Regions from separate parts of the Arthrobacter sp. SLBN-122 genome, predicted to be linked through region 2. Evidence: riboswitches for the same ligand, from Rfam matches in the RefSeq annotation. Region 2 holds a riboswitch; each other region holds the start of a gene.
The links. Region 2 has a riboswitch for glycine ahead of cycA (D-serine/D-alanine/glycine transporter). Riboswitches for the same ligand answer to the same signal wherever they lie in the genome.
Positions count from the first base shown of each region.

Region 1: linked by a shared signal. The riboswitch ahead of gcvP (aminomethyl-transferring glycine dehydrogenase) and the one ahead of cycA (D-serine/D-alanine/glycine transporter) in region 2 are both predicted to bind glycine.
Region 3: linked by a shared signal. The riboswitch ahead of FBY36_RS03955 (APC family permease) and the one ahead of cycA (D-serine/D-alanine/glycine transporter) in region 2 are both predicted to bind glycine.

Region 1 covers NZ_VFMS01000001.1:2,778,827-2,788,432, forward strand. Annotated here, with positions in the region: gene FBY36_RS12975 (APC family permease) at 1-271, opposite strand, end outside; gene FBY36_RS12980 (Dps family protein) at 494-973, shown strand; gene FBY36_RS12985 (MFS transporter) at 1,079-2,638, opposite strand; gene FBY36_RS12990 (TetR/AcrR family transcriptional regulator) at 2,724-3,260, shown strand; glycine riboswitch at 3,355-3,452, shown strand; gene gcvP (aminomethyl-transferring glycine dehydrogenase) at 3,639-6,497, shown strand; gene gcvT (glycine cleavage system aminomethyltransferase GcvT) at 6,510-7,670, shown strand; gene FBY36_RS13005 (L-serine ammonia-lyase) at 8,145-9,596, shown strand.
Region 2 covers NZ_VFMS01000001.1:2,397,396-2,407,001, forward strand. Annotated here, with positions in the region: gene FBY36_RS11205 (L-serine ammonia-lyase) at 1-49, opposite strand, end outside; gene glyA (serine hydroxymethyltransferase) at 513-1,841, opposite strand; gene gcvH (glycine cleavage system protein GcvH) at 1,838-2,221, opposite strand; gene gcvT (glycine cleavage system aminomethyltransferase GcvT) at 2,252-3,388, opposite strand; gene gcvP (aminomethyl-transferring glycine dehydrogenase) at 3,398-6,271, opposite strand; glycine riboswitch at 6,432-6,531, opposite strand; glycine riboswitch at 6,822-6,920, shown strand; glycine riboswitch at 6,921-7,015, shown strand; gene cycA (D-serine/D-alanine/glycine transporter) at 7,066-8,607, shown strand; gene FBY36_RS11235 (hypothetical protein) at 8,783-9,583, shown strand; gene FBY36_RS11240 (LamB/YcsF family protein) at 9,567-9,606, shown strand, end outside.
Region 3 covers NZ_VFMS01000001.1:841,775-851,380, reverse strand. Annotated here, with positions in the region: gene FBY36_RS20665 (DUF4990 domain-containing protein) at 1-177, opposite strand, end outside; partial or broken gene FBY36_RS20660 (right-handed parallel beta-helix repeat-containing protein) at 162-1,007, opposite strand; gene FBY36_RS20530 (hypothetical protein) at 1,587-1,733, shown strand; gene FBY36_RS03975 (MinD/ParA family ATP-binding protein) at 2,079-3,371, shown strand; gene FBY36_RS03970 (hypothetical protein) at 3,513-3,719, shown strand; gene FBY36_RS20525 (hypothetical protein) at 3,874-4,011, opposite strand; gene idi (isopentenyl-diphosphate Delta-isomerase) at 4,047-4,583, shown strand; gene FBY36_RS03960 (acetamidase/formamidase family protein) at 4,986-5,993, opposite strand; gene FBY36_RS03955 (APC family permease) at 5,996-7,426, opposite strand; glycine riboswitch at 7,482-7,586, opposite strand; gene FBY36_RS03950 (alpha-hydroxy acid oxidase) at 7,829-9,004, opposite strand; gene FBY36_RS03945 (amino acid ABC transporter ATP-binding protein) at 9,028-9,606, opposite strand, start outside.

The DNA.
Region 1 (9,606 bases), 380 kb from region 2:
CGTTGAGCTCCCGATATGCGAGCGAGACCAGGATCATGGGGATGAACCCGATCAGGAAGATGACTGGCAGCTGGAGCCCGGCTTCATTGACGGTGGGTCCGAGTGCGCTGGTGAGGGTATAGGCGGGGGCGATGGTTGAAATCCCGAGGACGACGACGGCAAGAAGCCCGAGCTGCCCGCCCTTGAGTCCCTTGGCGCTGACGCCGTCCGCGGAGGGTGCGTGGGCGTGCGGCCCGGGTTTGGCGGTACTGGTGCGGATTATCTCTGTCATGGCACCACTTTCTGGAAGGGGATGAGACGGAAGTCACTATATGAATGGCGTTCATTTAGTATGGGGGTGCGGGTCGTGTGATGCAAGACGCAATATGAATCGCGTTCGTTTATGACTGCCTGCCTGAAATTAGTAAGCTCACTGAGAAATTGCCGCAGGCCCTGCCGCCACGTGGCGGGCGGCTGGTAGCGTCGGCCGTATTGGACCACTTGAGGAGGATGCATGAAAGCTTCACCGACACTGACCAACAACCTGCAGGCTGTCCTGGCGGACCTGATCGAACTCCACGTTCAGGGCAAGCAGGCGCACTGGAACATCGTGGGCACCAACTTCCGCGACCTTCACCTGCAGCTCGACGAAATCGTGGACGCTGCCCGCCAGTTCGCCGACGACACTGCCGAGCGCATGCGTGCCCTGCACGCGCTCCCGGACGGCCGCAGCTCCACGGTTGCCGAAACCACCAGCCTGGCCCAGTTCCCTGACGGGCTGATCAGCACCACGGATGCCATTGAGCGGATCGTTGCCGCCATGGAGGCCGCCGTGGGCACCATGCGCAAAGTGCATGACGAGGTGGATGAGGAGGATCCCACCTCCGCCGACCTCCTCCATGAGTTCATTGCCCGGCTGGAGCAGTTTGCGTGGATGGTGCAGGCTGAGAACATGAAGCCCACCGCCAAGGTAACCGCCGCCGACTCCAAGTAGCGGGATCAGCGGGCAGCCGGCTGCCATTTCAAAGGGCGCCCGGCGCCGGGGTATTCCCTCGGCGCCGGGCGCCTTTGTGCAGCCGACACGGCACACCCTCGGCTGCTAGGCCGCTTTCGGCACTTTCCGCAGCACGACGGCGGCCAGGACTGCCGCCGTAGCCATCAGTACCAACCCAATCGCCGCAGTGATGTGGACGCCGGAATCAAACGCTGCCGCCGCAGCTTCGCGGACGGCTTCCGACACTGATTCGGGCACCAGGTTTGCCGCTTCAATTGCGCCGGCGAGCGTTTCACGGGCATTGTGCAGGGTGGATCCGGGCAGCATGCCGTCAAGTCCCGCGGGCAGCCGCAGGTTCTGCTGGTAGGACGCGGTCAGGATGGAGCCCAGCACTGCGGTCCCCAGCAGCGAGCCCACCTCGTAGCCTGTCTCCGAGATCGCCGCGGCAGCACCTGACTTCTCCGGCGGGGCGGACCCGAGGATGAGGTCGTTGGAGATGGTTTCGGCCGTGCCCACGCCCAGTGCCAGGACCAGGAGCGCCGCCAGCAGCAGCGAGGGTCCGCCGTCGTGGTTCCCGAACGCCACTATCGTGTAGCCCGCAGCGCTGAAGGCCAGTCCCGCCGCCACCACGTAGCCGGGACGGACCTTGCGGACCAGCGGCACCACCACCAGCCCGGCCACCACCGTGGCGGCCAGTGCCGGGATCATGGCAACGCCCGCCGCGGACGGGGTCATGCCCTCGAGGAGCTGGAGGTGCTGGGCAAGGAACAGGATGAACCCGTTGAAGGAGAACAGGGCAAGGATGTTGGCGCTGATGGCCATGCTGAACACCCTGTTCCGGAACAGTGACATATCCAGCAGCGGGTGCTTCAGCCGGTGCTGCCGCCGCACGAACACGGTCCCCATCGCCAGGCCGAAGGCGATTGCGCCCAGCCCTGCAGTCCCCGGGCCTTCGGTGGCAACTGCCTTGATTCCGTAGACAACGGGCACCATGACCAGCATGGAGAGCACGATGCTGGGGATGTCCACCTTGCCGGGCGCCGGATCCTTCGATTCGGGGATGACGGCCGGGCCAAAGGCCAGAAGGGGGAGCATGAGCGGGACCGCCACCAGGAAGACGGCGCCCCACCAGAAGTGCTCCACCAGCCATCCGCCGACGATCGGACCCAGCGCCGCGCCGCCGGAGAAGCCGGCAGCCCAGATGGCCACGGCCAGCCTCCGGCGGTTGGGCTCCGGGAAGATGTTGCGGATCAGCGACAGCGTGGAAGGCATCAGCATGGCCCCGAAGAACCCCAGGGCGGCGCGGCCGGCGATAAGCCACTCCGGCGCCGGTGCAAAAGCGGTGGCAACGGACAGTCCGGCGAAGCCGATGCTGCCAAGGATCAGCAGCCTCCGCCGCCCGATCCGATCGCCCAGGCTACCCATCGATACCAGCAGCCCGGCGAGTACCAGTGGGTAGGCGTCAACGATCCACAGCAGCTGCACGCCGCTGGGTTCCAAGGCGCGTGCGATGGCGGGCAGTGCGAACGTCAGCGCCGTGTTGTCCACCGCCACCAGCAGTACCGGGAACATCAGCAGCCCCAGCGCCAGCCAGTCCCGCCACGGGGAGCGAGTGGAGGTGCTGGGCGCCTGCGGGGACGCGGAACTCTTGATGGAAGCGGTCATGGGAATAACTATACCGTCCAGACGGTATAGTTTGGAATGGTAGGAATTTCCGTTTTCCTGCCTGGTGGAAGGCATGATGGAAGGCATGCCCCGAAAGCCTGTTGCCCGTGACGCGGTCCTTGACGCCTTCGAGTCCCTGCTGATCGAAGTGGGGGAGCGCGCGGCCACCCTTGATGCCGTGGCCCGCAAGGCGGGGGTGTCCAAAGGCGGCCTCCTTTACCACTTTCCCAACAAGGAAGCGCTCATCGCCGTGCTGCTTGACCGGCTGGAGGGCCTCGCCCGGGAAGACGCCGACGCGATGGCTGCTGCCGCTGAAGGCGCCGCGGCATACTTCATCCGTTCCTCCGTCTGGGCCGATACTCGGCTGGACCGCGCCATCGTGGCCGCCACCCGGCTTGCAGAGGTGGCCCACGAAGAGACAAGGCGCCGGTTCGCGGCCATCCAGCAGCGCTGGCTGGACGAGATAGCTGCCGACGTTGGGCCGGGCCTGGCCAAGGCAGTCCTCTACATGGGGGACGGCCTGTACTTCAACGCCATGCTGTCCGTTGCCCCCGCCCCGGCAGGGGGAGCGGCCGCCGACGTGGAGGAACTCCTGGCCGCTTTGGAGCGGCTCCGGAGGTAGTTCCGGTCATTTGCCGCGAGGGGCTGCGGCGTAGGACAATAGAGAGTTGTGAGGGCTGTCACCGGCCTTCATGGTTCGACAAATGAATAGCCTTTGATCTGCGGCGGGAGAGTTCTGCCGGAAGTACAGGCAGGCGCCGTTGGAGCAAATCCTCCCCAGGAATCTCGCAGGCCCCTGTACCGCCGCGGCGAGGCACCTCTGGAAAGCAGCAGGCAGTCCACCACCCTTTGGGAATGCAAGGACTGTTGTGCTCACCGACGGTGCAAGCGGGTCCTGTCCAGGCAGGCAACGCGGAAACTCTCAGGTCCAATACAGAGCGGGGAGGGACCCGAATAGCTGTGGCGTACCCTTCGCCGCCTGAGTAAATGGAGTTCCTTCGTGTCGGTTACCCCAGCCTCCACCACTTTCGTAGACCGCCATATCGGCGCGCGCCGCCAGGCCGACGTCGACACCATGCTCAAAGCCGTAGGCTACGACTCGGTCGACTCCCTGGTTGATACGGCCGTTCCCAAGGTCATCCGCCAGGACACCGCGCTTCGCCTGCAGGACGCCCTCAGTGAGGTTGAAGTCCTCACCGAGCTGCGGAAGCTGGCCGCGAAGAACAAGACGGCCGTGCAGCTGATCGGCCAGGGCTACTCCGATACCGTGACTCCGCCGGTGATCCGCCGCAACATCCTCGAGTCCCCGGCCTGGTACACCGCCTACACCCCTTACCAGCCCGAGATTTCCCAGGGCCGGCTTGAGGCCCTGCTGAACTTCCAGACCATGGTGCAGGACCTCGTCGGGCTGCCCATTGCCAACGCATCGCTGCTCGACGAAGCAACCGCGGTGGCTGAGGCCGTGCTGCTGATGCGCCGCGCCAACAAGGCCAAGCCCGCGGCCGACGGCAAGACCGTCCTGGACATCGACGTGCTCCCGCAGACCATCGCCATCGTCAAGGGCCGTGCAGAAGCGCTCGGCTTCGAGGTGGAGGTGGCCGATCTCTCCAAGGGCCTGCCCGACGGTGACATCAACGGCGTGGTGCTGCAGCAGCCCGGCGCTTCCGGCCGGGTCTGGGACCAGTCCGCCGTCATCGCCGCTGCGAAGGAGCGTGGCGCGCTGGTTACCGTGGCCGCGGACCTGCTGGCACTTACGCTCATTACCCCGCCGGGCGAGCAGGGCGCGGACATCGCGGTCGGCTCAGCCCAGCGCTTTGGTGTTCCGCTGTTCTTCGGCGGCCCGCACGCTGCCTACATGGCTGTCCGCAAGGGCCTGGAGCGCTCGCTTCCCGGCCGCCTGGTGGGCGTGTCCAAGGACGACGCCGGCGTTCCCGCCTACCGTCTGGCCCTGCAGACCCGCGAGCAGCACATCCGCCGCGAGAAGGCCACGTCCAACATCTGCACCGCCCAGGCGCTCTTGGCCATCGTGTCCTCCTTCTATGCGGTGTATCACGGCCCGGACGGACTGAAGGCGATCGCCGAAACGGCGCATGGCCACGCCCGTGCCCTGGCGGCCTCGCTTGCCGCTGCCGGCGTTGACGTTCTGCACAAGAGCTTTTTCGACACCCTGACCGTCCGGGTGCCCGGACGGGCTGCCGGCATCATTGCCGACGCCGAGGCGCGGGGCATCAACCTGCGCAGCGTCGACGCCGATACCGTCGGCATCGCCCTCGATGAAACCACGACCCCGGCCATTGTCGCCCAGGTGGCCGATGTCTTTGGCGCCAAGGTTGCCGACGACCAGGGTGAGGACCAGGGCTTCGGTCTGGAGGCCGCCGTCGAGCGTTCCTCCGACTTCCTGCAGCACCCTGTGTTCAACACCCACCGGTCCGAAACCCAGCTGCTGCGTTACATCCGCCGCCTGTCCGATCGGGACTTGGCGCTGGACCGCACCATGATCCCGCTGGGCTCGTGCACCATGAAGCTGAACGCCACCGCGGAGATGGAGGCCATCTCCTGGCCGGAGTTCGCTTCCATCCACCCGTTCGCCCCGGACTCCCAGACTGAAGGCTGGCGTGAACTCATTGCCGACCTTGAGGCGGACCTGACCACGATCACCGGCTACGACCAGGTGTCCATCCAGCCCAACGCCGGCTCCCAAGGCGAGCTCGCAGGCCTGCTGGCCATCCGCGGCTACCACCACTCCCGCGGCGACCAGCAGCGCAACATCTGCCTGATTCCCGCCTCGGCACACGGCACCAACGCCGCGTCCGCCGTGCTCGCGGGAATGAAGGTGGTCGTTGTCGCCACCGCCGCTGACGGGACGATCGACCACGATGACCTCACAGCCAAGATCGAGGCCCACAAGGATGTCCTGTCCTGCATCATGATCACCTACCCGTCCACCCACGGGGTGTATGACGGGGACGTCCGTGAGGTCTGCGATGCCGTGCATGCTGCAGGCGGCCAGGTCTACATCGACGGGGCCAACCTGAACGCCCTCGTGGGGCTTGCGCAGCCGGGCCAGTTCGGCGGCGACGTGTCGCACCTGAACCTGCACAAGACCTTCTGCATCCCGCACGGCGGCGGCGGCCCCGGCGTCGGACCGGTTGCCGCCAAGGCCCACCTGGCCCCGTTCATGCCCGGCGATGCGAACAAGGCCGCCCACGAGGACGGGCATGGAGTTGCGATTTCCGCGTCCCGGTTCGGCTCGGCGGGCGTGCTGCCCATTTCCTGGGCCTACGTGAAGTTGATGGGCGGCGAGGGCCTGACCGAGGCCACCAAGTCCGCGCTGCTGGCAGCGAACTACGTCGCCTCCCGCCTGAACGAATACTTCCCGGTTCTGTACACGGGAGAGGGCGGATTGGTGGCCCACGAATGCATCCTTGACCTGCGCGAACTCACGGCGAAGACCGGCGTTACCGCGGAGGATGTGGCCAAGCGGCTGATCGACTTCGGCTTCCACGCCCCTACCCTTTCGTTCCCGGTGGCGGGCACCCTGATGGTGGAGCCCACCGAGTCCGAGGACCTGGCGGAGATCGACCGCTTCATCGAGGCCATGGTCAGCATCCGCAAGGAAATCGACCAGGTAGCCAACGGCGACTTTGCCGTGGCGGACTCACCCTTACGCCGCGCACCCCACACGGCGGCCGCCGTCGTCAGCTCTGACTGGGACCGCGCGTACCCCCGTGAGCAGGCCGCCTTCCCTGCCCACCACAAGCAGGACAAGTACTTCCCGCCAGTGGGCAGGATCGACGGCGCCGCCGGCGACCGGAACCTGATCTGCTCCTGCCCGCCGCTGGAAGACTTCGAAAACTAAGGACCGGCACCAATGACCGAGAAATACACCGCGCTTTACGACGAGCACAAAAAGCTCGGCGCATCCTTTACGGACTTCGGCGGCTGGCAGATGCCGCTCAAGTACAGCTCTGAACTTGCCGAGCACCACGCCGTCCGCAACGCTGCCGGCCTGTTCGACCTCTCCCACATGGGCGAGGTCTGGGTGACCGGCCCGGATGCGGCCGCCTTCCTGGACTACGCCCTGGTGGGAAAGATCTCCGCCATGGCCGTGGGCAAGGCCAAGTACTCGCTGATCTGCAACGAGGACGGCGGCATTATCGACGACCTCATCACCTACCGCCGCCCGGCGGCTGCGGGTACCGCACAAGGCAGTACCGACGTCTTCCTGGTTGTCCCCAACGCTGGCAACGCCGCCGTAGTGGCCGCAGCCCTGCAGGAACGGGCCGCGGGGTTCGATGTTGTGGTGGATGATGCCTCAGCCCGCACTTCCCTGATCGCCGTCCAGGGTCCCAAAGCCCAGGAACTCCTGCTGCGCCTGGTTCCGGCCGCGCAACACTCCCTGGTGACGGAGCTGAAGTACTACGCCGCGGTCGCCGTCCCGCTCCTGGTAGGTGGCACCGGCAAAGAACTGCTGCTTGCGCGCACCGGGTATACCGGTGAAGACGGGTTCGAGATCTTCGTGGACAACGACGATGCGCCCGCGCTGTGGCAGTCGCTGATCGCCATCGCCGACGACGGGGAACTGATCCCGGCAGGCCTCGCCTCCCGCGACTCCCTCCGCCTCGAAGCAGGAATGCCGCTGTACGGCAACGAACTGTCGCTGCAGGGCGACCCGTTCGCCGCCGGCCTGGGCGCCGTCGTCGCACTCTCCAAGGAAGGCGACTTCGTTGGCAAAGCCGCCCTGGCAGCCATGAAGGAAGCCGGCGCCGGCAGCACCTCCGGACGCCGCCTCGTGGGGCTCAAAGGCCAGGGCCGCCGCGCCGGCCGCGCGCACTACCCCGTCCTCAAGGACGGCACCACCGTCGGCGAAGTCACCTCCGGCCAGCCCTCGCCCACCCTCGGCTACCCCATCGCCATGGCCTACGTCGACGTCGAACACTCGGCCCCCGGCACGGCCCTCGACGTGGACCTGCGCGGCAAGGCCGAACCGTTCGAAGTCGTCACCCTCCCGTTCTACAAGCGACTCAAGTAGTCCTTCGTGCCGTGACGTGCCGTGGCTGGCTCCGGGGCCGACGGACCGGACATTTTCACGCGTGCTGCTCCTTCGTCGCTTTGACGCACGCTTTCGAAAAGTCCGGCTCCGCTGGCCCCTCGTGCCAAAGTGCGGTGGTGCGGGGAAGACAGCAGGGCGTAGAGGAAGCGGGTGGCGGCGGACTATGTACGTTTTCCTGTCCGGGCAACCCGTGTCCTGTGCGTACTTGCCTGCTTGTCCTGTCGCTTTGGTGACGTCCGTTGGCGACTGGGCGGATCCGGAGACGTGCGTCTAAGGGAGCGTCACGTCCGCTTAGCGGGCGTTTTCGCGACCGAGCACGCGGAGGAATTCGGCCAGCCGCACCCAGCCCGGCCACCGCGTCACGTCCGCTCAGCGGCGTTTTCGCGACCGAGCACGCAGAGGATGTCCTGCCCGCTCCACCCAAACCACCCGTTTTAGTTAGGAACCAATCCCATGGCTGTTGGCGTTTTTGATCTCTTTTCGATCGGTATTGGGCCGTCGAGTTCGCATACTGTGGGGCCGATGCGGGCTGCTGCGGTGTTCGCTGAGGAACTCAAGGCCTCGGGGGTGCTGGCTGGGGTGGGGGCGTTGCGGGTGGACCTGTATGGGTCGCTGGCCGCGACGGGGCACGGGCACGGGACGATGACTGCGGTCCTGCTGGGGTTGGAGGGGTTCCATCCGGAGCTGATCCTGCCGGAGGAGGTGGAGGAGCGGCTGGCCTCGATCGCGGAGACCGGGACGTTGAACCTGGCCGGTGCGGTGCCGTTGCCGTATGGGGTGAAGGACATGGTGCTGCGGCCGTTGACGGTGTTGCCGCGGCACACGAACGGGATGACGTTCACCGTCTCCGGCGCGGAAGGTTCGGTGCTGCATGCGGCCACGTTCTTCTCGGTCGGTGGAGGGTTCATCGTCCGGGAGGGTGAGGAGGACGCGGCGCAGCAGGAACTGGACGCGTCCAAACAGGAACTGCCGCTGCCGTTCCGGACCGCCGCGGAACTGCTGGAGCACTGCGCGGTGACCGGGCTGGGCATCGCCGATGTCATGCTCGTGAACGAAAAAGCCTCCCGGGATGAGGAGCAGATCCGGGAGGGGCTGCTGCAGATCTGGTCGGTGATGGAAAACTGCGTGGCCACCTCGCTGAAGCGCGAAGGGGTGCTGCCGGGCGGGTTGAAGGTCCGCCGCCGCGCCCCTGACTGGTACGACCGGCTCAAGAAGGAATCCGCGCACACCCAGGACGAGGAACAGCACAGCGGCCAGGAGGCGGACTGGGACGCGGTCCGTTTCGATCCCCGGTATTGGCAGGAGTGGGTTAACTTGGTGGCGTTGGCGGTGAACGAGGAGAACGCCTCCGGCGGCCGGGTGGTCACCGCCCCGACCAACGGGGCGGCCGGGATCATTCCCGCGGTGCTGTTCTACGCGCTGCACTTCGCTCCGGGCATGGACCAGGCCAGCCAGGCCGACCGGGACGATGTGGTGGTGCGGTTCCTGCTCGCCGCCGGCGCGGTCGGGGTGCTCTACAAGGAACAGGCCTCCATTTCCGGGGCCGAGGTGGGCTGCCAGGGCGAGGTGGGATCAGCGTCGTCGATGGCCGCCGCGGGCCTGGCCGAGGTGATGGGCGGGACCCCGGCGCAGGTGGAGAACGCCGCGGAGATCGCGATGGAACACAACCTGGGCCTGACCTGTGACCCGATCGGCGGGCTGGTCCAGGTCCCCTGCATCGAACGGAACGCGATCGCCGCCGCGAAAGCGATCAACGCCGCGAAAATGGCGCTCTGGGGCGACGGCACCCACCGCGTCTCGCTGGACGAAGTCATCATCACCATGCGCGAAACCGGCAAGGACATGTCCTCCAAATACAAGGAAACCGCCATGGGCGGCCTCGCCGTCAACGTCGTCGAATGCTGACCACCACCAA
Region 2 (9,606 bases):
ACGAAGGGCCAATACCGATCGAAAAGAGATCAAAGACTCCGACTGCCATAACTAAATCCTTACTGAAACTGTGGTGAGGTGCGTGGCTGGTTTGGGCTGGAGCGGGCAGGACATCCTCTGCGTGCCCGGGGCCCACGCCGTCCGGGTTCCCTGGCCGAGCTTGCGAGGCTAGGGGGACGGTGGGGAGCACGCTGCCGGATACCCCGCCCACTCCGAGGGCACGTCACCTAAGCGACAGGACCAGCAGCGACGACTTACTGGACAGGCATGCAAGCACGTCCAGGACACGGGTTGGGCGGAGCAGGAAAACACACGCACGTGGTCCGCGGCCGACCGTAGCCTGTACTGCACCCCTTCGTCGCTCGCCTTGGTGACTGCCCCACGCCCCATCGGGTGCGGCCTCCGGCAGCATGCGTCTAAGGGAGCGTCACGTCCGCTTAGCGGGCGTCAACGCGACCGAGCATGCAGAGGAGGCCGGACCCGACGGGCAAAGGTGGCCACGGCCGAAAAACTCAGGCGAGGGGCGCGATGCCCGGGTAGAGCGGGTGGGCCTTCGCCAACTCCTCGACGCGGTGACCGAGCCCGGAAAGGTCCGCGTCGGCGTCGGCAATCAATGCCTCGGCGATGATGTCCGCAACCTCGCGGAAGGCATCTTCGCCGAAGCCGCGGGTGGCCAGGGCGGGGGTGCCGATACGGAGGCCGGAGGTGACCATCGGCGGGCGTGGGTCGAAGGGAACGGCGTTGCGGTTGACGGTGATGTCGATGGCGGCGAGCCGGTCTTCGGCCTGCTGTCCGTCGAGGTCGCAGTTCCGCAGGTCGACGAGGACCAGGTGCACATCCGTGCCGCCGGAGACAACGCTGATGCCTTTGGCCGTGACGTCGGGCTGGACCAGCCGTTCTGCCAGGATGCGGGCACCGGAGAGGACGCGTTCCTGCCGTTCGCGGAACTCTTCGGATGCGGCGATCTTGAACGCCACGGCCTTGCCCGCGATCACGTGTTCCAGGGGGCCGCCCTGCTGGCCGGGGAACACAGCCGAGTTGATCTTCTTGGCGATGTCGGCGTCGTTGGTCAGGATGATGCCGCCGCGCGGACCGGCGAGGGTCTTGTGCGTGGTGGATGTGGTGACGTGCGCGTGCGGGACAGGGGACGGGTGCAGGCCCGCGGCCACCAGGCCGGCGAAGTGCGCCATGTCCACCATGAGGTAGGCGCCCACGGAATCAGCGATGCGGCGGAACTCGGCGAAGTCGAGCTGCCGGGCGTAGGCGGACCAGCCGGCAACGATCAGCTGCGGCTTGTGCTCCTGGGCCAGGCGCTCCACTTCAGCCATGTCCACCGTGTGGGTGTCCTCGCGGACGCCGTAGGGCACCACGTTGTAGAGCTTGCCGGAGAAGTTGATCCGCATGCCGTGCGTGAGGTGGCCGCCGTGGGCCAGGTTGAGGCCCATGATGGTGTCGCCGGGCTTGATTAGTGCGTGCATCACCGAGGCGTTGGCCTGCGCGCCGGAGTGCGGCTGGACATTCGCGAAGCCGGCCCCGAACAGGGCCTTCAGCCGGTCAATGGCAAGCTGCTCGATCACGTCGACGTGCTCGCAGCCGCCGTAGTAGCGCTTGCCAGGATAGCCTTCGGCGTACTTGTTGGTCAGCACCGAGCCCTGCGCCTGCATTACTGCTGCGGCAGTGTGGTTCTCGGAAGCGATCATCTCCAGGCCATCGCGCTGCCGGCCCAGTTCGTCGTCGATCTTTGCCGCAATCTCCGGATCCAGATTGGCGAGGTCGGCGTTCAGGCTGGGCGAGACTACCTGCTCAAAGGCGACGGTCCCCGCCGCTGCAGCCCCGCTCACAGCTCGCCGCCGTTCGCTGCTGCGTACTCCGCGGCCGACATCAGCGGGCCTTCCTCGGTAACGGCCACCTTGAAGAGCCACCCGGCGCCGTAGGGGTCGCTGTTGATCAGGGCGGGGTCCGAGACCACGCCGTCATTGATCTCGATGACCTCACCGGTTACCGGGGCATAGAGGTCGGAGACGGATTTGGTGGATTCCACCTCGCCGCAGGTATCGCCGGCCGTCACCGTGGAGCCGACCTCGGGAAGGTCAACGTACACGATGTCACCCAGGGCATCGGCAGCCACGGCGGAAATCCCGATCCCTGCAGGGCCGGATCCGTCAACCGCAACCCACTCGTGTTCGGCGGAGTACTTCAGTTCAGAAACAACTTTGCTCATGATTCTTCCTTACGTTTGAAAACTGTTGGATTACTTTTGGCGCTTGTAGAACGGGAGGTTGACGACTTCGAAGCGCTCGGGCTTGCCGCGGAGGTCGATGTCCAGGACGGTGCCGGCTTCAGCGAATTCGACGTCGACGTAGGCCATGGCAACGGGGTAGCCGAGGGTGGGGGAGGGCTGGCCGGAGGTCACTTCGCCCACCAGGCTGCCATCCTTGAGGACGGGGTAGTGGGCACGTGCGGCGCGGCGGCCGGTGCCCTTGAGGCCCACCAGCTTCTGCCCGATGGTTGAACCGACTCCGGCAGCCCTGATGGCGGCCAGTGCTTCCCTGCCCACGAAGTCGCTCTCCTTTGCCAGCGACACCACGGGGCCCAAACCGGCAGCGTAGGCGTTGACGTGGCGGGAGAGCTCGTTGCCGTAGAGCGGCATGCCTGCCTCGAGGCGGAGGGAGTCGCGGCAAGCCAGTCCGGCGGGGACCAGGCCGGAGCCGTCGCCGGCTTCAAGCAGTGCTTCCCACAGGGCGGGTGCGTCCACGTTGGGAACGTAGATTTCGAAGCCGTCCTCGCCCGTGTAGCCGGTCCGCGCCACGAGCAGGTCCTGCCCGTTAAGTTCCACCTCGACGGCGGCGTAGTACTTCAACTCCCGGACCAGTGCGTGCTGTTCGGCCGCGACCAGCTTCAGGAGGATCGCCTCGGAATTCGGTCCCTGCACGGCAATAAGCGAGGTCTCAGCGGAGGCGTCCTGCACAGTGACGTCGAAGTTGGCGGAGCGCTCCAGGAGTTCCTTCGCCACAACAGCCGCGTTGCCAGCGTTGGGAACCACCAGGAAGACGTCGGTGCCATCCTGTGCGGCGGGGCGGCGGTAGGTGATGAGGTCATCGATGATGCCGCCGTCGGCGTCGCAGATCAGCGAGTATTTCGCTTTTCCGATCGCCACCGCTGACAGTTTGCCGGCCAAGGCATAGTCCAGGAACGCGGCGGCATCGGGCCCGGTCACCCAGACCTCACCCATGTGGGAAAGGTCGAACAGGCCGGCCGCGCTGCGCACGGCATGGTGTTCGGCCAGCTCCGAGCTGTACTTGAGCGGCATCTGCCACCCGCCGAAGTCGGTGAAGGAGGCTCCGGCCTTCTTGTGCTGCTCAAAGAGAGCGGTGTAATTCTCAGTCATTGGAAGTCCTTAGTTCTCAAATTCGGCTGTGCTGTCCTCAAACGCTTCGAGGGGCGGGCAGGAGCAGATCAGGTTCCGGTCGCCGGCGGCGCCGTCGATCCTGCCCACTGGCGGGAAGTACTTGTCTTGGCGCAGCGAGGCAACGGGGAAGACGGCCTGCTCGCGCGGGTAGGCGCGGTCCCAGTCGGAGCTGACGACGGCGGCTGCCGTGTGGGGTGCGTTGCGCACCGGTGATGCCTCCAGGGTGAAGTCGCCGCTGGCTACCTGCTGGATCTCGCCGTGGATGGTAATCATGGCCTCGATGAAGCGGTCGATCTCCGCCAGGTCCTCGGACTCGGTGGGCTCCACCATCAGGGTGCCCGCAACCGGGAAGGCCAGGGTGGGGGCGTGGAAGCCGAAGTCGATGAGGCGCTTGGCCACATCCTCCGCGGTAACGCCGGTCTTCGCGGTGAGTTCGCGCAGGTCCAGGATGCACTCGTGGGCCACCAAACCGCCCTCGCCCGTGTACAGGACCGGGAAGTATTCGTTCAGGCGGGACGCGACGTAGTTCGCTGCCAGCAGTGCGGACTTGGTGGCCTCGGTCAGGCCATCGCCGCCCATCAGCTTCACGTAGGCCCAGGAAATGGGCAGGACACCGGCGGAACCAAAGCGCGAAGCGGAGATCGCGACGCCATGGCCGGCCTCGTGGGCGGCCTTGTTGGCATCGCCCGGCATGAACGGTGCCAGGTGGGCCTTGGCAGCCACAGGCCCGACGCCCGGTCCGCCACCGCCGTGCGGGATGCAGAAGGTCTTGTGCAGGTTCAGGTGCGACACGTCGCCCCCGAACTGGCCCGGCTGCGCCAGGCCGACCAGGGCGTTCAGGTTGGCGCCGTCAACGTACACCTGGCCGCCGGCAGCATGCACGGCGTCGCAGACCTCGCGGACGTCGGAATCGTACACACCGTGGGTGGAGGGGTAGGTAATCATGATGGCCGAGAGGACGTCCTTGTTGGCTTCGATCTTCGCCTGCAGGTCCGCGTGGTCTATCGTCCCGTCAGCGGCGGTGGCGACAACGACGACCTTCATCCCGGCGAGGACTGCGGAGGCCGCGTTGGTGCCGTGCGCCGAGGCAGGGATGAGGCAGACGTTGCGCTGCTGCTCGCCGCGGGAGTGGTGATAGCCGCGGATCGCCAACAGGCCTGCGAGCTCGCCCTGGGAGCCGGCGTTGGGCTGGATGGACACCTGGTCGTAGCCGGTGATCTCGGCGAGGTCGGCTTCCAGTCCGGAAATCAGTTCACGCCAGCCTTCAGTCTGGGAGTCCGGGGCGAACGGGTGGATCGAGGCGAACTCCGGCCAGGAGATGGCTTCCATCTCGGCCGTGGCGTTCAGCTTCATGGTGCAGGATCCCAGCGGGATCATGGTGCGGTCCAGCGCCAGGTCCCGGTCAGAGAGCTTGCGGATGTAGCGCAGGAGCTGGGTTTCCGAGCGGTGGGTGTTGAACACAGGGTGCTGCAGGTAATCGGAGGTGCGCAGCAGAGACCCGGGCAACTCGAAACCCTGGGCGTCACCCACGGGACCGGCACCAAAGGCGACGGCGACGGCGGACAGGGTTGCCGCCGTCGTCGTTTCATCAACGGAGACGCCTACCGTGTCCGCGTCGATGAAGCGCAGGTTGATGCCGCGGGCTTCGGCTGCGGTGATCACCTTGGCGGCCTTGCCGGGAACGCGGACCGTAAGGGTATCGAAAAAGGAGGCACTGACCAGTTCGCGGCCCATGGAGGTGAGCGCGGTGGCCAGGACGCGGGCCTTGCCGTGGACCGCTTCGGCGATTGCCTTCAGCCCGTCCGGGCCGTGGTACACCGCGTAGAAGGAGGACACGATGGCCAGCAGCGCCTGGGCGGTGCAGATGTTGGAGGTGGCCTTCTCGCGGCGGATGTGCTGCTCGCGGGTCTGCAGGGCCAGACGGTAGGCGGGGGCGCCGGCGTTGTCCCTGGACACGCCCACAATCCTGCCGGGCAGGGTCCGTTCCATGCCCTTGCGGACAGCCATGTAAGCGGCGTGCGGCCCCCCAAAGAACAACGGCACGCCAAAACGCTGGGTGGAACCGACGGCGATGTCGGCGCCCTGCTCGCCCGGAGGGGTGATGAGGGTGAGGGCCAAAAGGTCCGCGGCCACGGTCACCAGCGCACCGCGGTCCTTGGCCTCGGCGATGACGGCGGACTGGTCCCAGACCCGGCCGGAGACACCGGGCTGCTGCAGCACCACCCCGTTGATGGCACCGTCAGGCAGTCCCTTGGACAATTCGGCGATTTCCACCTCGAAGCCGAGCGCCTCCGCACGGCCCAGCACGATGGCGATGGTCTGGGGGAGGCAATCGGCGTCGAGCACCGTCCTGCCGTCCTTGGCATCCTTGTTCTTGTTGGCCCTGCGCATCAGCAGCACGGCCTCAGCCACCGCCGTCGCCTCGTCGAGGAGGGAGGCGTTTGCCACGGGGAGGGCTGTCAGGTCCTGCACCATGGTCTGGAAGTTCAGCAGCGCCTCCAGCCGGCCCTGGGAAATCTCCGGCTGGTACGGGGTGTAAGCGGTGTACCAGGCCGGGGATTCAAGGATGTTGCGGCGGATCACCGGAGGCGTGACGGTGTCGTAGTAGCCCTGGCCGATCAGCTGGACCGCGGTCTTGTTCCGGCCGGCGATCCGGCGGAGTTCGGCCAGGACCTCCACCTCGCTGAGGGCGTCGGTCAGCCTGAGGGCAGTGTCCTGACGGATGGATGCGGGGACAGCCATGTCAACGAGGCCATCCACGCTGTCATAGCCCACGGCCTTGAGCATGGTGTCGACGTCGGCTTGGCGGCGCGCGCCGATATGGCGGTCAACAAACGATGTTGGATGCGGATGAATCGTCATGAGGAACTCCAGTTCTGGCCGGCCGAAGGTGGCACGGCGTGGGATGGGTTCCTCCCCGCTCTGTATTGGACCTGAGAGATTCCGCGTTGCCTGCTCTTGGCAGGGGGCCGCTTGCACCGTCGGTGAACCAGGCAGAAGCCCGGTTGCTTTCCAGAGTCGCCTCGCCATGACGGTACGTGGGCCTGAGAGATTCCTGGGGAGGATTTGCTCCTACGGCGCCTGCCCGGTGTTTCGCGGGAGGACTCTCCCGTCACAGCTCGAAAGGCTTATTAAAATGTGGGTGATTCGGCTCACAAGGTATCGGGATTAGCTGCCGGTGGCAAATCGGACGGCTGCCACAGGCGGATGCATCCGGCCCGTGACGCCCTTCTGTCCCGCTTGTGTCGGAGCAGGTTTGACTTTCGATGGTGACGGACACCACACTGAACCCCGGGATTGGCACCGCCGGTGGCCGGCTCAACGTATCCGGAGCGGCCCACCAGCCGGCGTCCATCCCAATGCATGACCCGCCGCGGCCCCCAGGGCTGCGGCTTCCAACTGAACACGCCTTCGACCTGCGGCGGGAGAGCCCTGCCCGGTACATTCAGCAGGCGCCGTAGGAGCAAACCCTCCCCAGGAAACTCTCAGGCCCACGTACCGCCGCGGACAGGCAACTCTGGAAAGCAGCCAGGCAAGTCCTGGCTCACCGACGGTGCAAGCGGCATGGGCTGCGGAAACTCTCAGGTTCACTACAGAGCGGGGAGGAATCAAATCTTTTGCGGTACCCAAGTGCCGCTTTATCGATGGAGTTCCTCATGGCGATTCATCCCCCCACGTCCAACGGCGAACCTGCGCGCAACGAAGCCGTAAACACGCCCGCCCGCAGCGAGCCACCCCACCTTGAACGGCAGCTCAGCAACCGCCACATCCAGCTCATCGCCATCGGCGGAGCGATCGGCACCGGCCTCTTCATGGGCTCCGGCAAGACCATCTCCGCCGCCGGCCCCTCCGTGATCTTCGTGTACATGATCATCGGCTTCATGCTCTTCTTCGTCATGCGGGCCATGGGCGAACTGCTGTTGAGCAACCTGAACTACAAGTCCTTCAGTGACTTTGCCGCCGACCTCCTGGGGCCGTGGGCCGGCTTCTTCACCGGCTGGACCTACTGGTTCTGCTGGGTGATCACCGGAATCGCGGACGTGATCGCGATTGCCGGCTACTCCAAGGAGCTCTGGCCGGGGCTTCCGCTGTGGATCCCGGGCCTGGCCACGGTGGGCATCCTGCTCCTGCTGAACCTCGCCACTGTCAAGGCTTTCGGCGAGACCGAGTTCTGGTTCGCCCTCATCAAGATCATCGCCATCGCTGCCCTCATCATCGTGGGCCTCTTCATGATTTTCACCGGGTTCCAGAGCGACGCGGGCACGGCAAGCTTCACCAACCTGTGGAGCCATGGCGGGTTCTTCCCCAACGAGTTCATGGGCTTCGTGGCCGGATTCCAGATCGCCGTGTTCGCCTTCGTGGGCATTGAGCTGGTGGGCACCACGGCAGCCGAGGCCAAGAACCCCGAGCGCACGCTGCCCAAGGCCATCAACGCCATCCCTGTCCGCGTGCTGCTGTTCTACGTCGGCGCGCTGGTCATCCTGATGGCGGTCACCCCGTGGACCCAGTTCGCCGCGGGCCACAGCCCCTTCATCGGCATGTTCTCCCTGGCCGGCCTCGGCGCCGCGGCCACAGTGGTCAACCTGGTGGTCCTCACCTCGGCCATGTCCTCCGCGAACTCCGGCATCTACTCCACCTCCCGCATGGTCTTCGGACTGGCCCAGGAAGGCGACGCCCCCGGCATGTTCGGCCGCCTGTCCACGAGGAAGGTGCCCAGCAACGCGCTGTTCCTGTCCTGCGTCCTGCTGCTGTCCGGCGTCGTACTCATGTATGCCGGCCAGGACGTTGGCAAGGCCTTCGAAATGGTGACCACCGTGTCCGCCGTCTGCTTCGTCTTCGTCTGGTCGATCATCCTGGCCAGCTACATCTCCTTCCGCCGCCGCCGGCCGCATCTGCACGCGGCGTCCAAGTTCAAGATGCCCGGTGGCATCCCCGCCGTGTGGGTGGTTTACGTGTTCTTCGCCTTCGTCCTGTGGGCCCTGACCACCCAGCCCGACACCCTCGTTGCACTGCTGGTGACCCCCATCTGGTTTGTCGTCCTTGGCGTGGCGTGGGCCATCCTGCGGCGCCGTCCCGCCCACCTGGCCCGCTTCGAGGTCTTCCAGGCTGAACTTCGGGCCGACCAGGCTGCCGCCGGGCACAACGGCGGCGTGGATTCCGGCGCGGCAGGGCATGATGTCCAGGAGGCCAGGAAGTAACGGCCGTCGGCGGGTTGCGGCGCAGGCGCTTGGCTTCAGTTGCCGAATCCTGCCGCCGCAGCCCGCCAGTCGTGAGCTGCAGACCGAAAAGTTCAGCATGCTTAGTGTTTGTCCACATAGGATGGAAAGAGCACGGCAGCCTACCCGCTGCAGGTCGATTTGAATGAAGGTGACCATGGCCCGGCGCAGCAACCCCGCAGTACGTATCGCACAGGAAACCGCCCACAGTGCAATGTTCGATTCCGAGGGCAAGCCAAAGCCCGGGGTCCACAACATGCTCCTGAAGGCGGTACAGATTCAGCGGCCCCTGGTGGTTGGCTACATCCGCCGGCTCCAGAAGAAGCATCCACGGGCCACCGCTGCCCAGCTGGCGGACATCGCAGAGCGCGACTACCTGCGTGCGGTCGCCGGCGGGGGTGCCTTGGTGGGTGCAACCGCCGTCGTCCCCGGTGTTGGAACCGTGGCGTCGCTGGGACTTTCCGCCGCCGCCACCGTCGGTTTCCTGGAAGCAACGGCCCTCTACGCCACCTCGCTGGCTGAACTCCACGGCATTCGCCTCACCAATCCGGAGAAGGCCGGCACCATGGTCATGGCCATCATGCTTGGCGAGGAGGGGACCGCCCTGCTGGGCACGCTCAGCGGCCAGGCATCCGGCGGCCCCAACAACACGTGGGGCAATGCACTCTCGAAGTCCATGGTGGTGCCCGGGTTCGGCAGCGTCCGGAAGCGGATCCAGCATGCCTTCCTCAAAAACCTGCTTAAGCGCCAGGGAACTGCGCTGTTCGGCAGGGCCCTCCCGTTCGGAATAGGTGCCGTGGTGGGTGGAGCCGGTAACCTCGTGATGGGCCGTGCGGTGGCCAAGAATGCCCGGGAAGCGTTCGGGCCAATGCCGGACACCATTCCCGGGGAGCTGACTGCCGCCGCCGGGCCGGACAACCTGACGCTGGAAGGCAACACATTTGGATCTCAACGCTGACGTAGGCCAATCATTCGGCCCCT
Region 3 (9,606 bases), 1.6 Mb from region 2:
GAAGTCACCGGCAGCCAGGCTGAGGCCGCCATCAATCGTCCACGAATCGTTCGTCTCGTTTTGTGCCGCAGTGTTGTCGTTTGACGTCAATGGGCCGGAGTAGGCCACGTTGTTGTGCAGGACCTCCCGGTATCCGGGAATGTTGTCTGGACTTGTGGGGCTCACGCGCTCCAGCATGTTGAAATTGGCGCCGTACCCGGGCTTGTAGGCCGGTTGTTGATCCAATAGGCCGATTGTCCCGGCTGATGGTTGGCGTAGAAGTTGTTGGCGCCGTTATCGGCCGACAGGGAGTTGATGACGGTGTGCAGTGGAATCGGATCAGGGAGCCCGGTGGTACGGTACGCGTAGCCGCCCACCTTGAAGCCGTTCTGGTCACCTACACCGTTCTGGTTGCCGTGGTGGTCAAAGGACCAGTCGTTGATGTAGGCCACCCGCCCTTCTGAGGTGATGCTGTCGTAGCCGTCATCACTGTTGTGCCACGCCCGATCATTGATGAACCAGACGTTCTTGCCGTGGGCACCGAAGCCGTCCGTATTGCCGGCTGACAGGGCAGTGGGGCCGATATTGTTGTACGAGTCACTGTTCAGCACAACGCCCGTTCCGTCCAACGTGTAGTAGAAGCCGATTGCCTCGTGGTCATGGGCAGCCATGTTCACGAAGTTGGCGCCGCCGGCAATCCTGAAGGCCTCCGACTGCTTTTGGTTGCCAACTTTGACCCCCGTCACATCGAAGCCAACGAAGTTCGCGCCCGTCACTGACGTTTCGATGTGAAAGCCGGCCACGCGTTGATCGGTGGGCACGTTGCTGAAATCGAAGACCGGACGATCGTCCCCTGGGAATGCCGCGTAGGTGATCCCGCTCTTGTTGATGTTGACGTAGTGATAGACGTCCTCGAACGGATTGTTGGTTTCGGGAATATCGAACTGGTTGTAGATGCCCCCGCGGATGTAGACCACATCTCCCGCAGACGCTGCCGCCTGCGCTTTCATCAGCGTCTTAAGGGAGCGTCCTTTGTTCCAGGGTTGCTGTCGCTTATGCCCGGCGAGATGAAATAAGCGTGCGCATCCGGTGAGGGCGCTGGCGCCATCGCACCGAGCACTGACAGGTCCGGACCTTGCGGATGTTCCGCCGCACCCGCGTGAGCGGGGTCAACGACGAACAGGGCCCCCACGACACAGGCCCCGGCGACTGCAGCAGCTATCCGCTTCGAGTTTTTCACGCGCACATGACTCCCTTGTATGTATGTCGATTCATCTAGCGAAATGCTCCGGGTAGAACCTTCAGGGATTTCCCGTTTCGATGTGACAAAGCGCTGTCTTCACCAAAAGATGGCCGGGAATGTTGGCTCTGGCTTGGTGCGCAGGGGGAAGGGGTGGTGGCCCCGCAGCCCGCTGAAGTGTCGCGTATCCCGAAGATGGAACGATTCAAACATAGGGAATGCGCTTTCACAAGGGCCGGGAACCATGTGAAGTGCGGGGAGAAGTCAGCGTCTTGCAGAAACCTTGAGGTTTTGACGCAATTTGTCAATTTCGGTGTCTCATGGTTGGGTTTTGGATTAGTAACACTACTGACCAATGGAGGCCGTTGTGGCTATTTCGGACTACGCCCTGGCTCTGACCGCTTTGCTGGGCACCCTTTTGGTTCCCTTCGCCGTCCTCTACCAGATGCTGCGGCTCAAGCGCCGCGCACTCCGGATCCCCGTCCGGCCCGCACCCCGAGGTAACCAGCGCTGACCATGCCCTATGTTGACATTAACCCCCACAAAGGCCGTCCCAAGTGGGTGGGCTACACCATCCTTGCCGTCCTCCTGGTACTCACCGCCGCCGTTGTTTCAGCTGCGCTCATCCATCACTGAGCTGCGGCTGAAGGGCGCAGGAGCTCCCGCCGGACCCCCTAGACTTACTGATTGAACCAGTGCCGCAGACCCGTTTGCCGAAACGTCCGGGGGGACAGACATGCCAGATCCGGCGGATCAGAATGCAGGCGCCCAAGCAGAGGATGCAGGGCAGCCGCAGCTGCGCCGACGCCGCGACCTTCGTCGTGCCGACGGCACACTTCAGGATGCCTGGACAGGAACCATGCCAGCAATAACCCCTTCCCCTTCCAGTTCAAACGACGCCGGTAAGCCGTTGACGCGCCGCTCCTCCTGGGCGGAGGCAGCCGCTGTGGCCGATGCGACCAAGCCGTCCCGCGCACCTTCCCCTGCCCCAGTGGCTCCCGCCGAGTCGGCTCCTGCACAGTCCACCCCTGCACAGCCCGACCGGGCGCCGGCTCCCGATTCTGCACCGGAACCCATCGCCTCGGTGCCCGCCGCCACGGCGCGTTCCGCACGTGGTGCGGTGGCTCCTGAAGCTGCCGCGCCGGCGTCGGACGCTCCCGCCGAAACCCCCGCCTTCCGCCGCAGCCGGCCCACCGTGGCCGACGCCATCGCGGAGAGCCCCATGCCGGACTTCATCAGCTCGCCCGGCCTGTTCGTCAAGGAACAGAAGCCGCGGCCCGTGGGCGGCTTCCGCGGCGCCCTGTACAACCTGACCGGCGGCGCCTGGAACCTGGGCCCGGGGCCAAAGCAGCGCCAGGAGGATGAGCTGGGCCGTCGAATCTCGCGTCAGCTCCAGGGCAGCTACAACACCGCCATCCTCAGCCTCAAGGGCGGGATCGGCAAGACCTCCACCACGGTGGGCGTGGGCCTGACGCTGGCCGAATACCGTGGCGACGCGCCCTGCGCCATCGACGCCAACCCGGACTCCGGGGACCTGGTGGAACGCGCGCTGGGCGAGGGCATCTACCAGCAGGCCAGCCCGCGGACCATCACGGACCTGCTGGAAAACATCGAGTCCATCAATTCGCTGACTGCGCTGGCCCGGTACATGCACCACGCCGGCCGGCTGCACCTGATTGCGGGGGAGCAGGACCCGGAGGTCTCGGACTCGCTGACGGCCGAGGAGTACCTGCGGATCCGGAAGCTAATCTCCAGCTATTACTCCGTGGCTTTGACTGACTGCGGTACCGGCGTGACGCACAATGCCATGAGCGGGATCCTGCAGTCGGCGGACAACTTGGTGATCGCCGCCGGCTACGCCGTGTCCGGTGCCAAGCGGGCCCGGAGCACCCTGCACTGGCTGGCCAGCCACGGCTACGAGGACCTGGCCCGCAACGCAATCGTGGTGATCACCGACAAGGACGAGGTGTCCTCCCGCGTGGACAAGGACGCCATCGAGGAGCACCTCTCCGGGATCTGCCGCGAACTGATCGCCGTCCCGCACGACCGTGGCGTGGCCGACGGGGACCTGGTGACCCTGGATGTGCTGAAGCCGGAGACGCGGCGGGCGTACAAGGAAATCGCTGCCGCGATCGTGGACGGGTACCGGTAGCGTCTCCTTGCCCTCTGCTTTGGTGCGTTCCGGGGCCTCGGTCCGCGCCCTGCCGGCGCCTTCCGCTCCCAGTAGTGCCCGCCGGAAAGACAGGTAGCCGCTACGGGGGTGTTCCGGCCTGCGGCCTCCTAGCCTTTCAGCATGATGGAACTCATGGACGGTGGACGCCGTCGCCGCCGCGTGCCGAAGCGGGAAACCCTGGAGCTGGTGGGCTTGACCGCATTGTCGGTAACGGCGGCTGCGGTGTTGCTTCCTGCCATAGGGCTCAAGGCCTTGGCCGCGGCCCTGCCGTTGGCCAAGAACCGGGTGCACCGGCCGGAGCCCGAGGGCTCTTACCTCATTAACTAGCGCTCTCCCGGTTCGGTGCGCGCCGCCGTCGTGCCTCTGTTTCCTGCCGCTCCCGGCCCGCTTTCGGCCTACCTCCCGGTCGTGGCTTCCGGCCTGGCCCCGGCGAGGTTGCGGTAGGGGCCGGCGATATTGGGAATCCCGCCGCTGGTGAGCTTCATGGTGCTGCCACCCGGTGGGGGTATTCGGGGTGCAGGGCGCCGGCGCGCTTCTTGGCCCGGGTGAAGAAGGATGCCAGGACATCATCAACCATGCGGACGTAGCCAGTGTGTGGCAGCCTGTTGCCCATATCCATCGGTACAGTAAACACGGGCACCCGTGGGAGGGCAGTTGAACGGTAAGGCAGAGCTGGTGGTGCTGGCCGCCGATGACGGAACACCTATCGGCGTTGAGGACAAGGCCACCGTGCACTCGACCTCCACACCGCTGCACCTGGCCTTCTCGGCCCACGTGTATGACGATGAGGGCCACATCCTGCTTACCCGCCGTGCGCTGTCCAAGCTGACGTGGCCCGGCGTCTGGACCAATTCCTTCTGCGGCCATCCCGGCCTTGGGGAGGACCTTGAGGACGCCGTTCGGCGCCGCGGCGAGTACGAGCTGGGTCTCCGCCTGGACCATGTGGAGCTGAAGGTGCCGGACTTCCGGTACCGGGCGGTGGATGCCTCCGGCGTGGTGGAGAACGAGATCTGTCCGGTCTTCACCGCCCGTGCCGCCTCCCCACTGGCTCCCCGTGCCGACGAGGTGGTGGAGTGGCAGTGGACCGATCCGGCGCTGATCACCGCCGCCGTGGCCGCTACGCCCTGGGCCTTCAGCCCATGGCTGACCCTTCAGCTGCCGCTGCTCTACCCGGACCGGTTCAGCTCGTAGCGGGCGCGCAAGCGCTGCCTTACTCGACAGTTAGAGGGGCCGGCGGCTTTTTCGGATCGACGCTGATCCGTGCCTCCGCCGCAGGCCCCTGGCCTGCTGGGGAAGGTGGATTGGTTGCCTGGCGGCGCCATTGCTTAGCGCCGCCAGGCGTCTGAGACCATCGGTTTGATCCGACGCAGGCGCGGTCGACTGGGACCCAGTACCCAGGTGCATCAAGGATGCGCTCCCGTCCTTCACGCATCACTTTGGCGGGAATACCTCAAGGATGTGCCCGGATTCGGTCAAGAATGCATCAAGGTCGGCGCAGATTTCGCAGGCCGCGCTTATATGTGTTGCCGCCCGACGAAAAAGGAGCGCTGCCCGCCTGAATCCAGGCCCGCAGCGCTCCTCCAGTAATACCGGCTACCGCGACCTGTAGTCCTCAGCTGCCTTCCGCAGGCGGCTGTGGGCGCCGCCGTACGCCTGGGCGCCCTGCAGCGTCCACTTGGGCAGCTTCGCCACCATCGTGTAATTCGGGTCGCAGACATTCGCTGCCGGGGCCAGGCCCATCTGGCTGACCAGCTGGTAGGAGTCCAGCAGGTCCATGCCGGTCAGGTCCGAGGTCCACGCAATGAGGTCCTTCTGGCTGATCCGGTACGCATCCTCAAGCGGGCGGGTGGACCCCGTGCTCATGATGTACTCGTCGTTCTCCAGCCGCGGCCAGGCAGCGGCGCCCTCCTTGATCAGGTCCACTGCGATCACCGAGTTCATCGCCGATTCCAGGCCGGTTCCGCACACTTCGCCCTCACCCTGGCGGGCATGGCCGTCGCCGAGGGACAGCATGGCTCCCGCAACGTTGACCGGCAGGTACAGCGTGGTGCCGGCGCGGGCTTCCGGAGTGTCCATGTTCCCGCCGTGCGTGGACGGCGTCATGACCAGGCGCACCTCCCCACCGGCGGGAGCCACGCCTACTGTCCCGTGCATCGGGTCCAGCGGCAGTTGCAGCCGGAAGTCCGAGTTCCGTGCCCGGAACGTGGCGCTCCAGCTCTCCAGGTCAATGTCGTAGAACCAGACGCGCTCCTCCAGCGGCTCGTTCAACGTCGCCGTTTCATGGGTGGCCGCCAGGGCGCCGAACCGGGGGAGTACGCAGGACACGGCGTACTTCCTGGCCGGCACGATCGACACGAAATGCACTGCCAGCATGTCGCCGGGTTCCGCGCCCTCCACCTCGATGGGACCGGAGACCGGGTTCATCTCGTTGAAGGGCACCACGTCGCTGGGGAGCTGGTCCGGGGAGGTGACCCGGCCGCCGAAGCAATCCTCGGTGCTGACCTCCACGATGTCACCCGGGCGGATGCTGACCATCCGCTCCCGGCCGCCGAACACGTAGGAGTATTCGCCCGGCTGTGGTGCCAGTTTGTGAACAACCATCTCTACTTGACCTCCACTGCTTCAGGTTCCCCTGCCGCCGTCGTAACCGGTACTTCCCTGCCGCCCATCCGCCCAGTCTTGTACAGGACTGCGGCGACGGCGATCCCTACCACCAGCCACAACAGGCCGAGCAGCTGGGCACCCGTACGCGCGTTGTAGATCACCGACGCCAGGATCAGGACCCCCGCCAGGGGAAAGACGAGGTGGACGAACCAGCGGCGGGACTTCAGCTTGAAGATGAACCACCAGATGACTGCGACATTGAGGACCAGGAAGGCGGTGAGCGCTCCGAAGTTCACCAGTGCCGAGATGGCCACCAGCCCGTCGGGCAGGATGGTGAGGTAGATGCCGAGCACCAGCGAGATGATCGCGACGACGAAGGTTGCGTTGACAGGGACGCGGTGCTTTGCGCTGATCTTGCTCAGGAAACGGGGCAGCTGCCGGTCCCGGGCCATCGCGAACAGGAGGCGGGACGTGGCCGCCTGGGCCACCAGTGCGTTGGCGAAGCCCCAAGCGACGGCGGTTGCCGCCGCAGTGAGGACGAACATGAAGGGGCCACCGGCGTTGGCTGCCGCCTCATAGAAGGCGGTTCCGGCGGGGTCGCCGTTCTCGAGGAGGCCTGCGGGGTCCTCGACGAGCATGGAAGCAACCCAGGTCTGGACCACGAACAGCACACCCACCATGGCAAGCGCGGCGATCATGGACCGGCCCAGGGACTTGCTGCTGCCGCTGTTTTCCTCCGCCAGCGTGGAAATCCCGTCGAAGCCGAGGAAAGACAGTACAGCGATCGACGCCGCGCCAAAGAGCAACGGGAGCGAGAAGGTGCTGGAGTTGAAGAAGGCGTCAAAGCTGAAACCGCGGCCCTTGCCCTGGGCCAAAGCCACAAGGCCGACGACCAGGAAGATGGCCAGTACCACGAGTTCCAGGACCAGCATGATCTTGTTGACCTTGGCGGTGAACTGGATGCCCATGTAGTTGATCACCGTGTTCAGCACGACGAAGGCCACCAGCCATACCCACACGGGCAGGTCGGGGATGATGCCGTTCATGGCGATGGCTGCAGCTAAGTACAGCAGGCAGGGGATGAGGAGGTAATCGAGCAGGATCATCCAGCCGGCCACGAAGCCGACCGGCTTTCCGATGCCACGGCCGACATACGTGTAGACGGAGCCCGACATGGGGAACGCCTGGGCCATCTGGGCATACGAATTGGCCGAAAACATCATGGCGAAGAGGGCCACGATGTAGGCAAGCGGGGCCATTCCGCCGGAGTCGTGGAAGACGCCGCCGAAAATGGCGAACGGGGCGATGGGGACCATGAAGATCAATCCGTAGATCATCAGGTCACTGAAGGTGAGTGTCCTTTTCAGTTCCTGGGTGTACCCAAACTGTTCAATGCCAGGTGATGCCGTCCCGGCAGGTGTGGTGGACATAGAGAATCTCCAAGGGTGTGGAGGGCGCGGGGGAGCGCCGGAATATGTTGGGTGTCCTCCCCGCTCTGTTTTTTTGGCCTGAGAGATTCCCGGAACAGGTTCCGGTTGCACCGTCGGCGAGTCATCCAGCTGAACTGGGACTCTTTCCAGAGTTGCCTAACCATGGCGGTGCGGGGCCTGAGAGATTCCTGGGGAGGATTTGCTCCTACGGCGCTTTCCGCGGGTTGATGTTCCGGAAAGCTCTCCCGCCATGCGTCAAGGGCGGTAATTCGTTGTGACCTGAGTAACATATCCTATAGGAAACGCTAAGGCAACATACGATTCCGACTCCCCCTCAGAAGGATCCGGGACGCCGAACTGCCCGCCCCTCAGGTGAGAGACGGGCAGTTTGTCGTGCCGGTTTTAGACGAGCAGGCTCTCCGGTAAGGAGGCTGGGCTCGTCTTCGCGAAGATGCTGCTGTTCAGGTCGGCGACCGAAGCCTTGCCGACAAATCCCATGGCCCCCTTGAACTCCTCCTGGAGGATGCCGAATACCCGGTCCACCGCCGGTTCCCCGCCAGTGGCTAGGGCGTAGGCGAACGGACGTCCGGCAAGTACAGCTTTGGCGCCCAGCGCCACTGCCTTGACCATGTCGTGGCCACGCCGCACGCCGCCGTCGAGATAAATCTCCGCCCGTCCGCCCACTGCCTCAACAATGGACGGCAGCACGTCGATGGTGGCGGGCTGGGAGTCGAACTGCCGGCCGCCGTGGTTGGAGACGAAAATGCCGTCCGCCCCCTCATCCACCGCCCGGGCTGCGTCCTCGGCGTCCATGATGCCCTTGATCACCAGGTTCCCCTTCCACTCGGAGCGCAGCCTGGCGAAGTCCTCCCAGCTGGCGCCCGGGTTCTTGTTGGACGCCATCCAGTTGTTCATCTCGTCCATGCGCAGCGGGCGGCCGTTGATCTGGTAGTTCCCGTACGTCATCTTCCGGCCGGTTAGCCACCGCCACAGCCAGACGGGGCGGGTGGCGGCATTGAAGTAGTCCGCGACCGGCGGGCGCGGCGGCATGGACAGGCCATGGTGCAGGTCCCGCTCCCGCTTGCTGGAAGACCCCACATCGCCTGCCACCACCAGCGTCTCAACCCCCACAGCACGTGCCCGGTTGATGTAGCTGGCAGTTTCCGCCGGATCCTTCCAGAACGCGATCTGCGCCCACAGATTGTTCGGCGCCACCTTGGCCACCTCTTCGAGTGAGCAGCCGGCCCAGGCGCTGTGGATGAAGATCGACCCTGCCCTGACCGCGGCCCTGGCGACGGCAGGATCCGAACCCGGGTGGAAGATGGTGAGCATTCCCATGGGTGCCACCATCAGGGGCATCGCCAGGGAATGGCCCAGCACGGTGGTGGACGTGTTCAGACCCCGCAGGTCCACCATGGACCGCTGGCGAAGCATCAGGGCATCGAAACGGTCTTCATTGGCGCGCATGGTGGTTTCGTCCAGCGCGCCGCCCTCCAAATAGTCCGAAATCATTTTCGGAAGCTGCTTGCGGGAGGCCTTGCGGTAGTCCTCAACGCTGACAATCCATTTGTTTTTCAAGAGTCCTGCTCCAATGTGAAGGTCTAAATTACTTTCGCCAGGAATTGTTTGGTGCGCTCATGCTGGGGGTCGCTCAGGACAGTCCGTGGGTCGCCCTGCTCCACGATGCCGCCGCCGTCCATGAAGATCAGGTGGTCGCCAACTTCGCGGGCGAAGCCGATCTCGTGGGTCACCACGATCATGGTCATCCCGCCGTCCGCGAGCTTGCGCATCACGTCCAGCACCTCGCCCACGAGCTCCGGGTCCAGGGCCGATGTGGGCTCATCGAACAGCATCAGCCGTGGCTCCATGGCCAGTGCCCTGGCGATGGCCACGCGCTGCTGCTGGCCGCCGGAAAGGGACGCAGGGTAGGCGTGGACCTTCTCGGAGAGCCCCACCCGCTCCAGGAGGATCCGGGCCCGGTCCTGCACGGCCTTGCGGTTCTCCTTCCTCACCCTGACCGGCGCCTCGCAGATGTTCTCCAGCACCGTCATGTGCGGGAAAAGGTTGAAGCTCTGGAAAACCATGCCGATGTTCTCGCGCATTTTCGCCGCCTCGGCGTTGTTCTGCGCGTGCAGCCGGCCTTTCCTGATCTTCACGCCAACCGGCTGTCCCTCCACAAG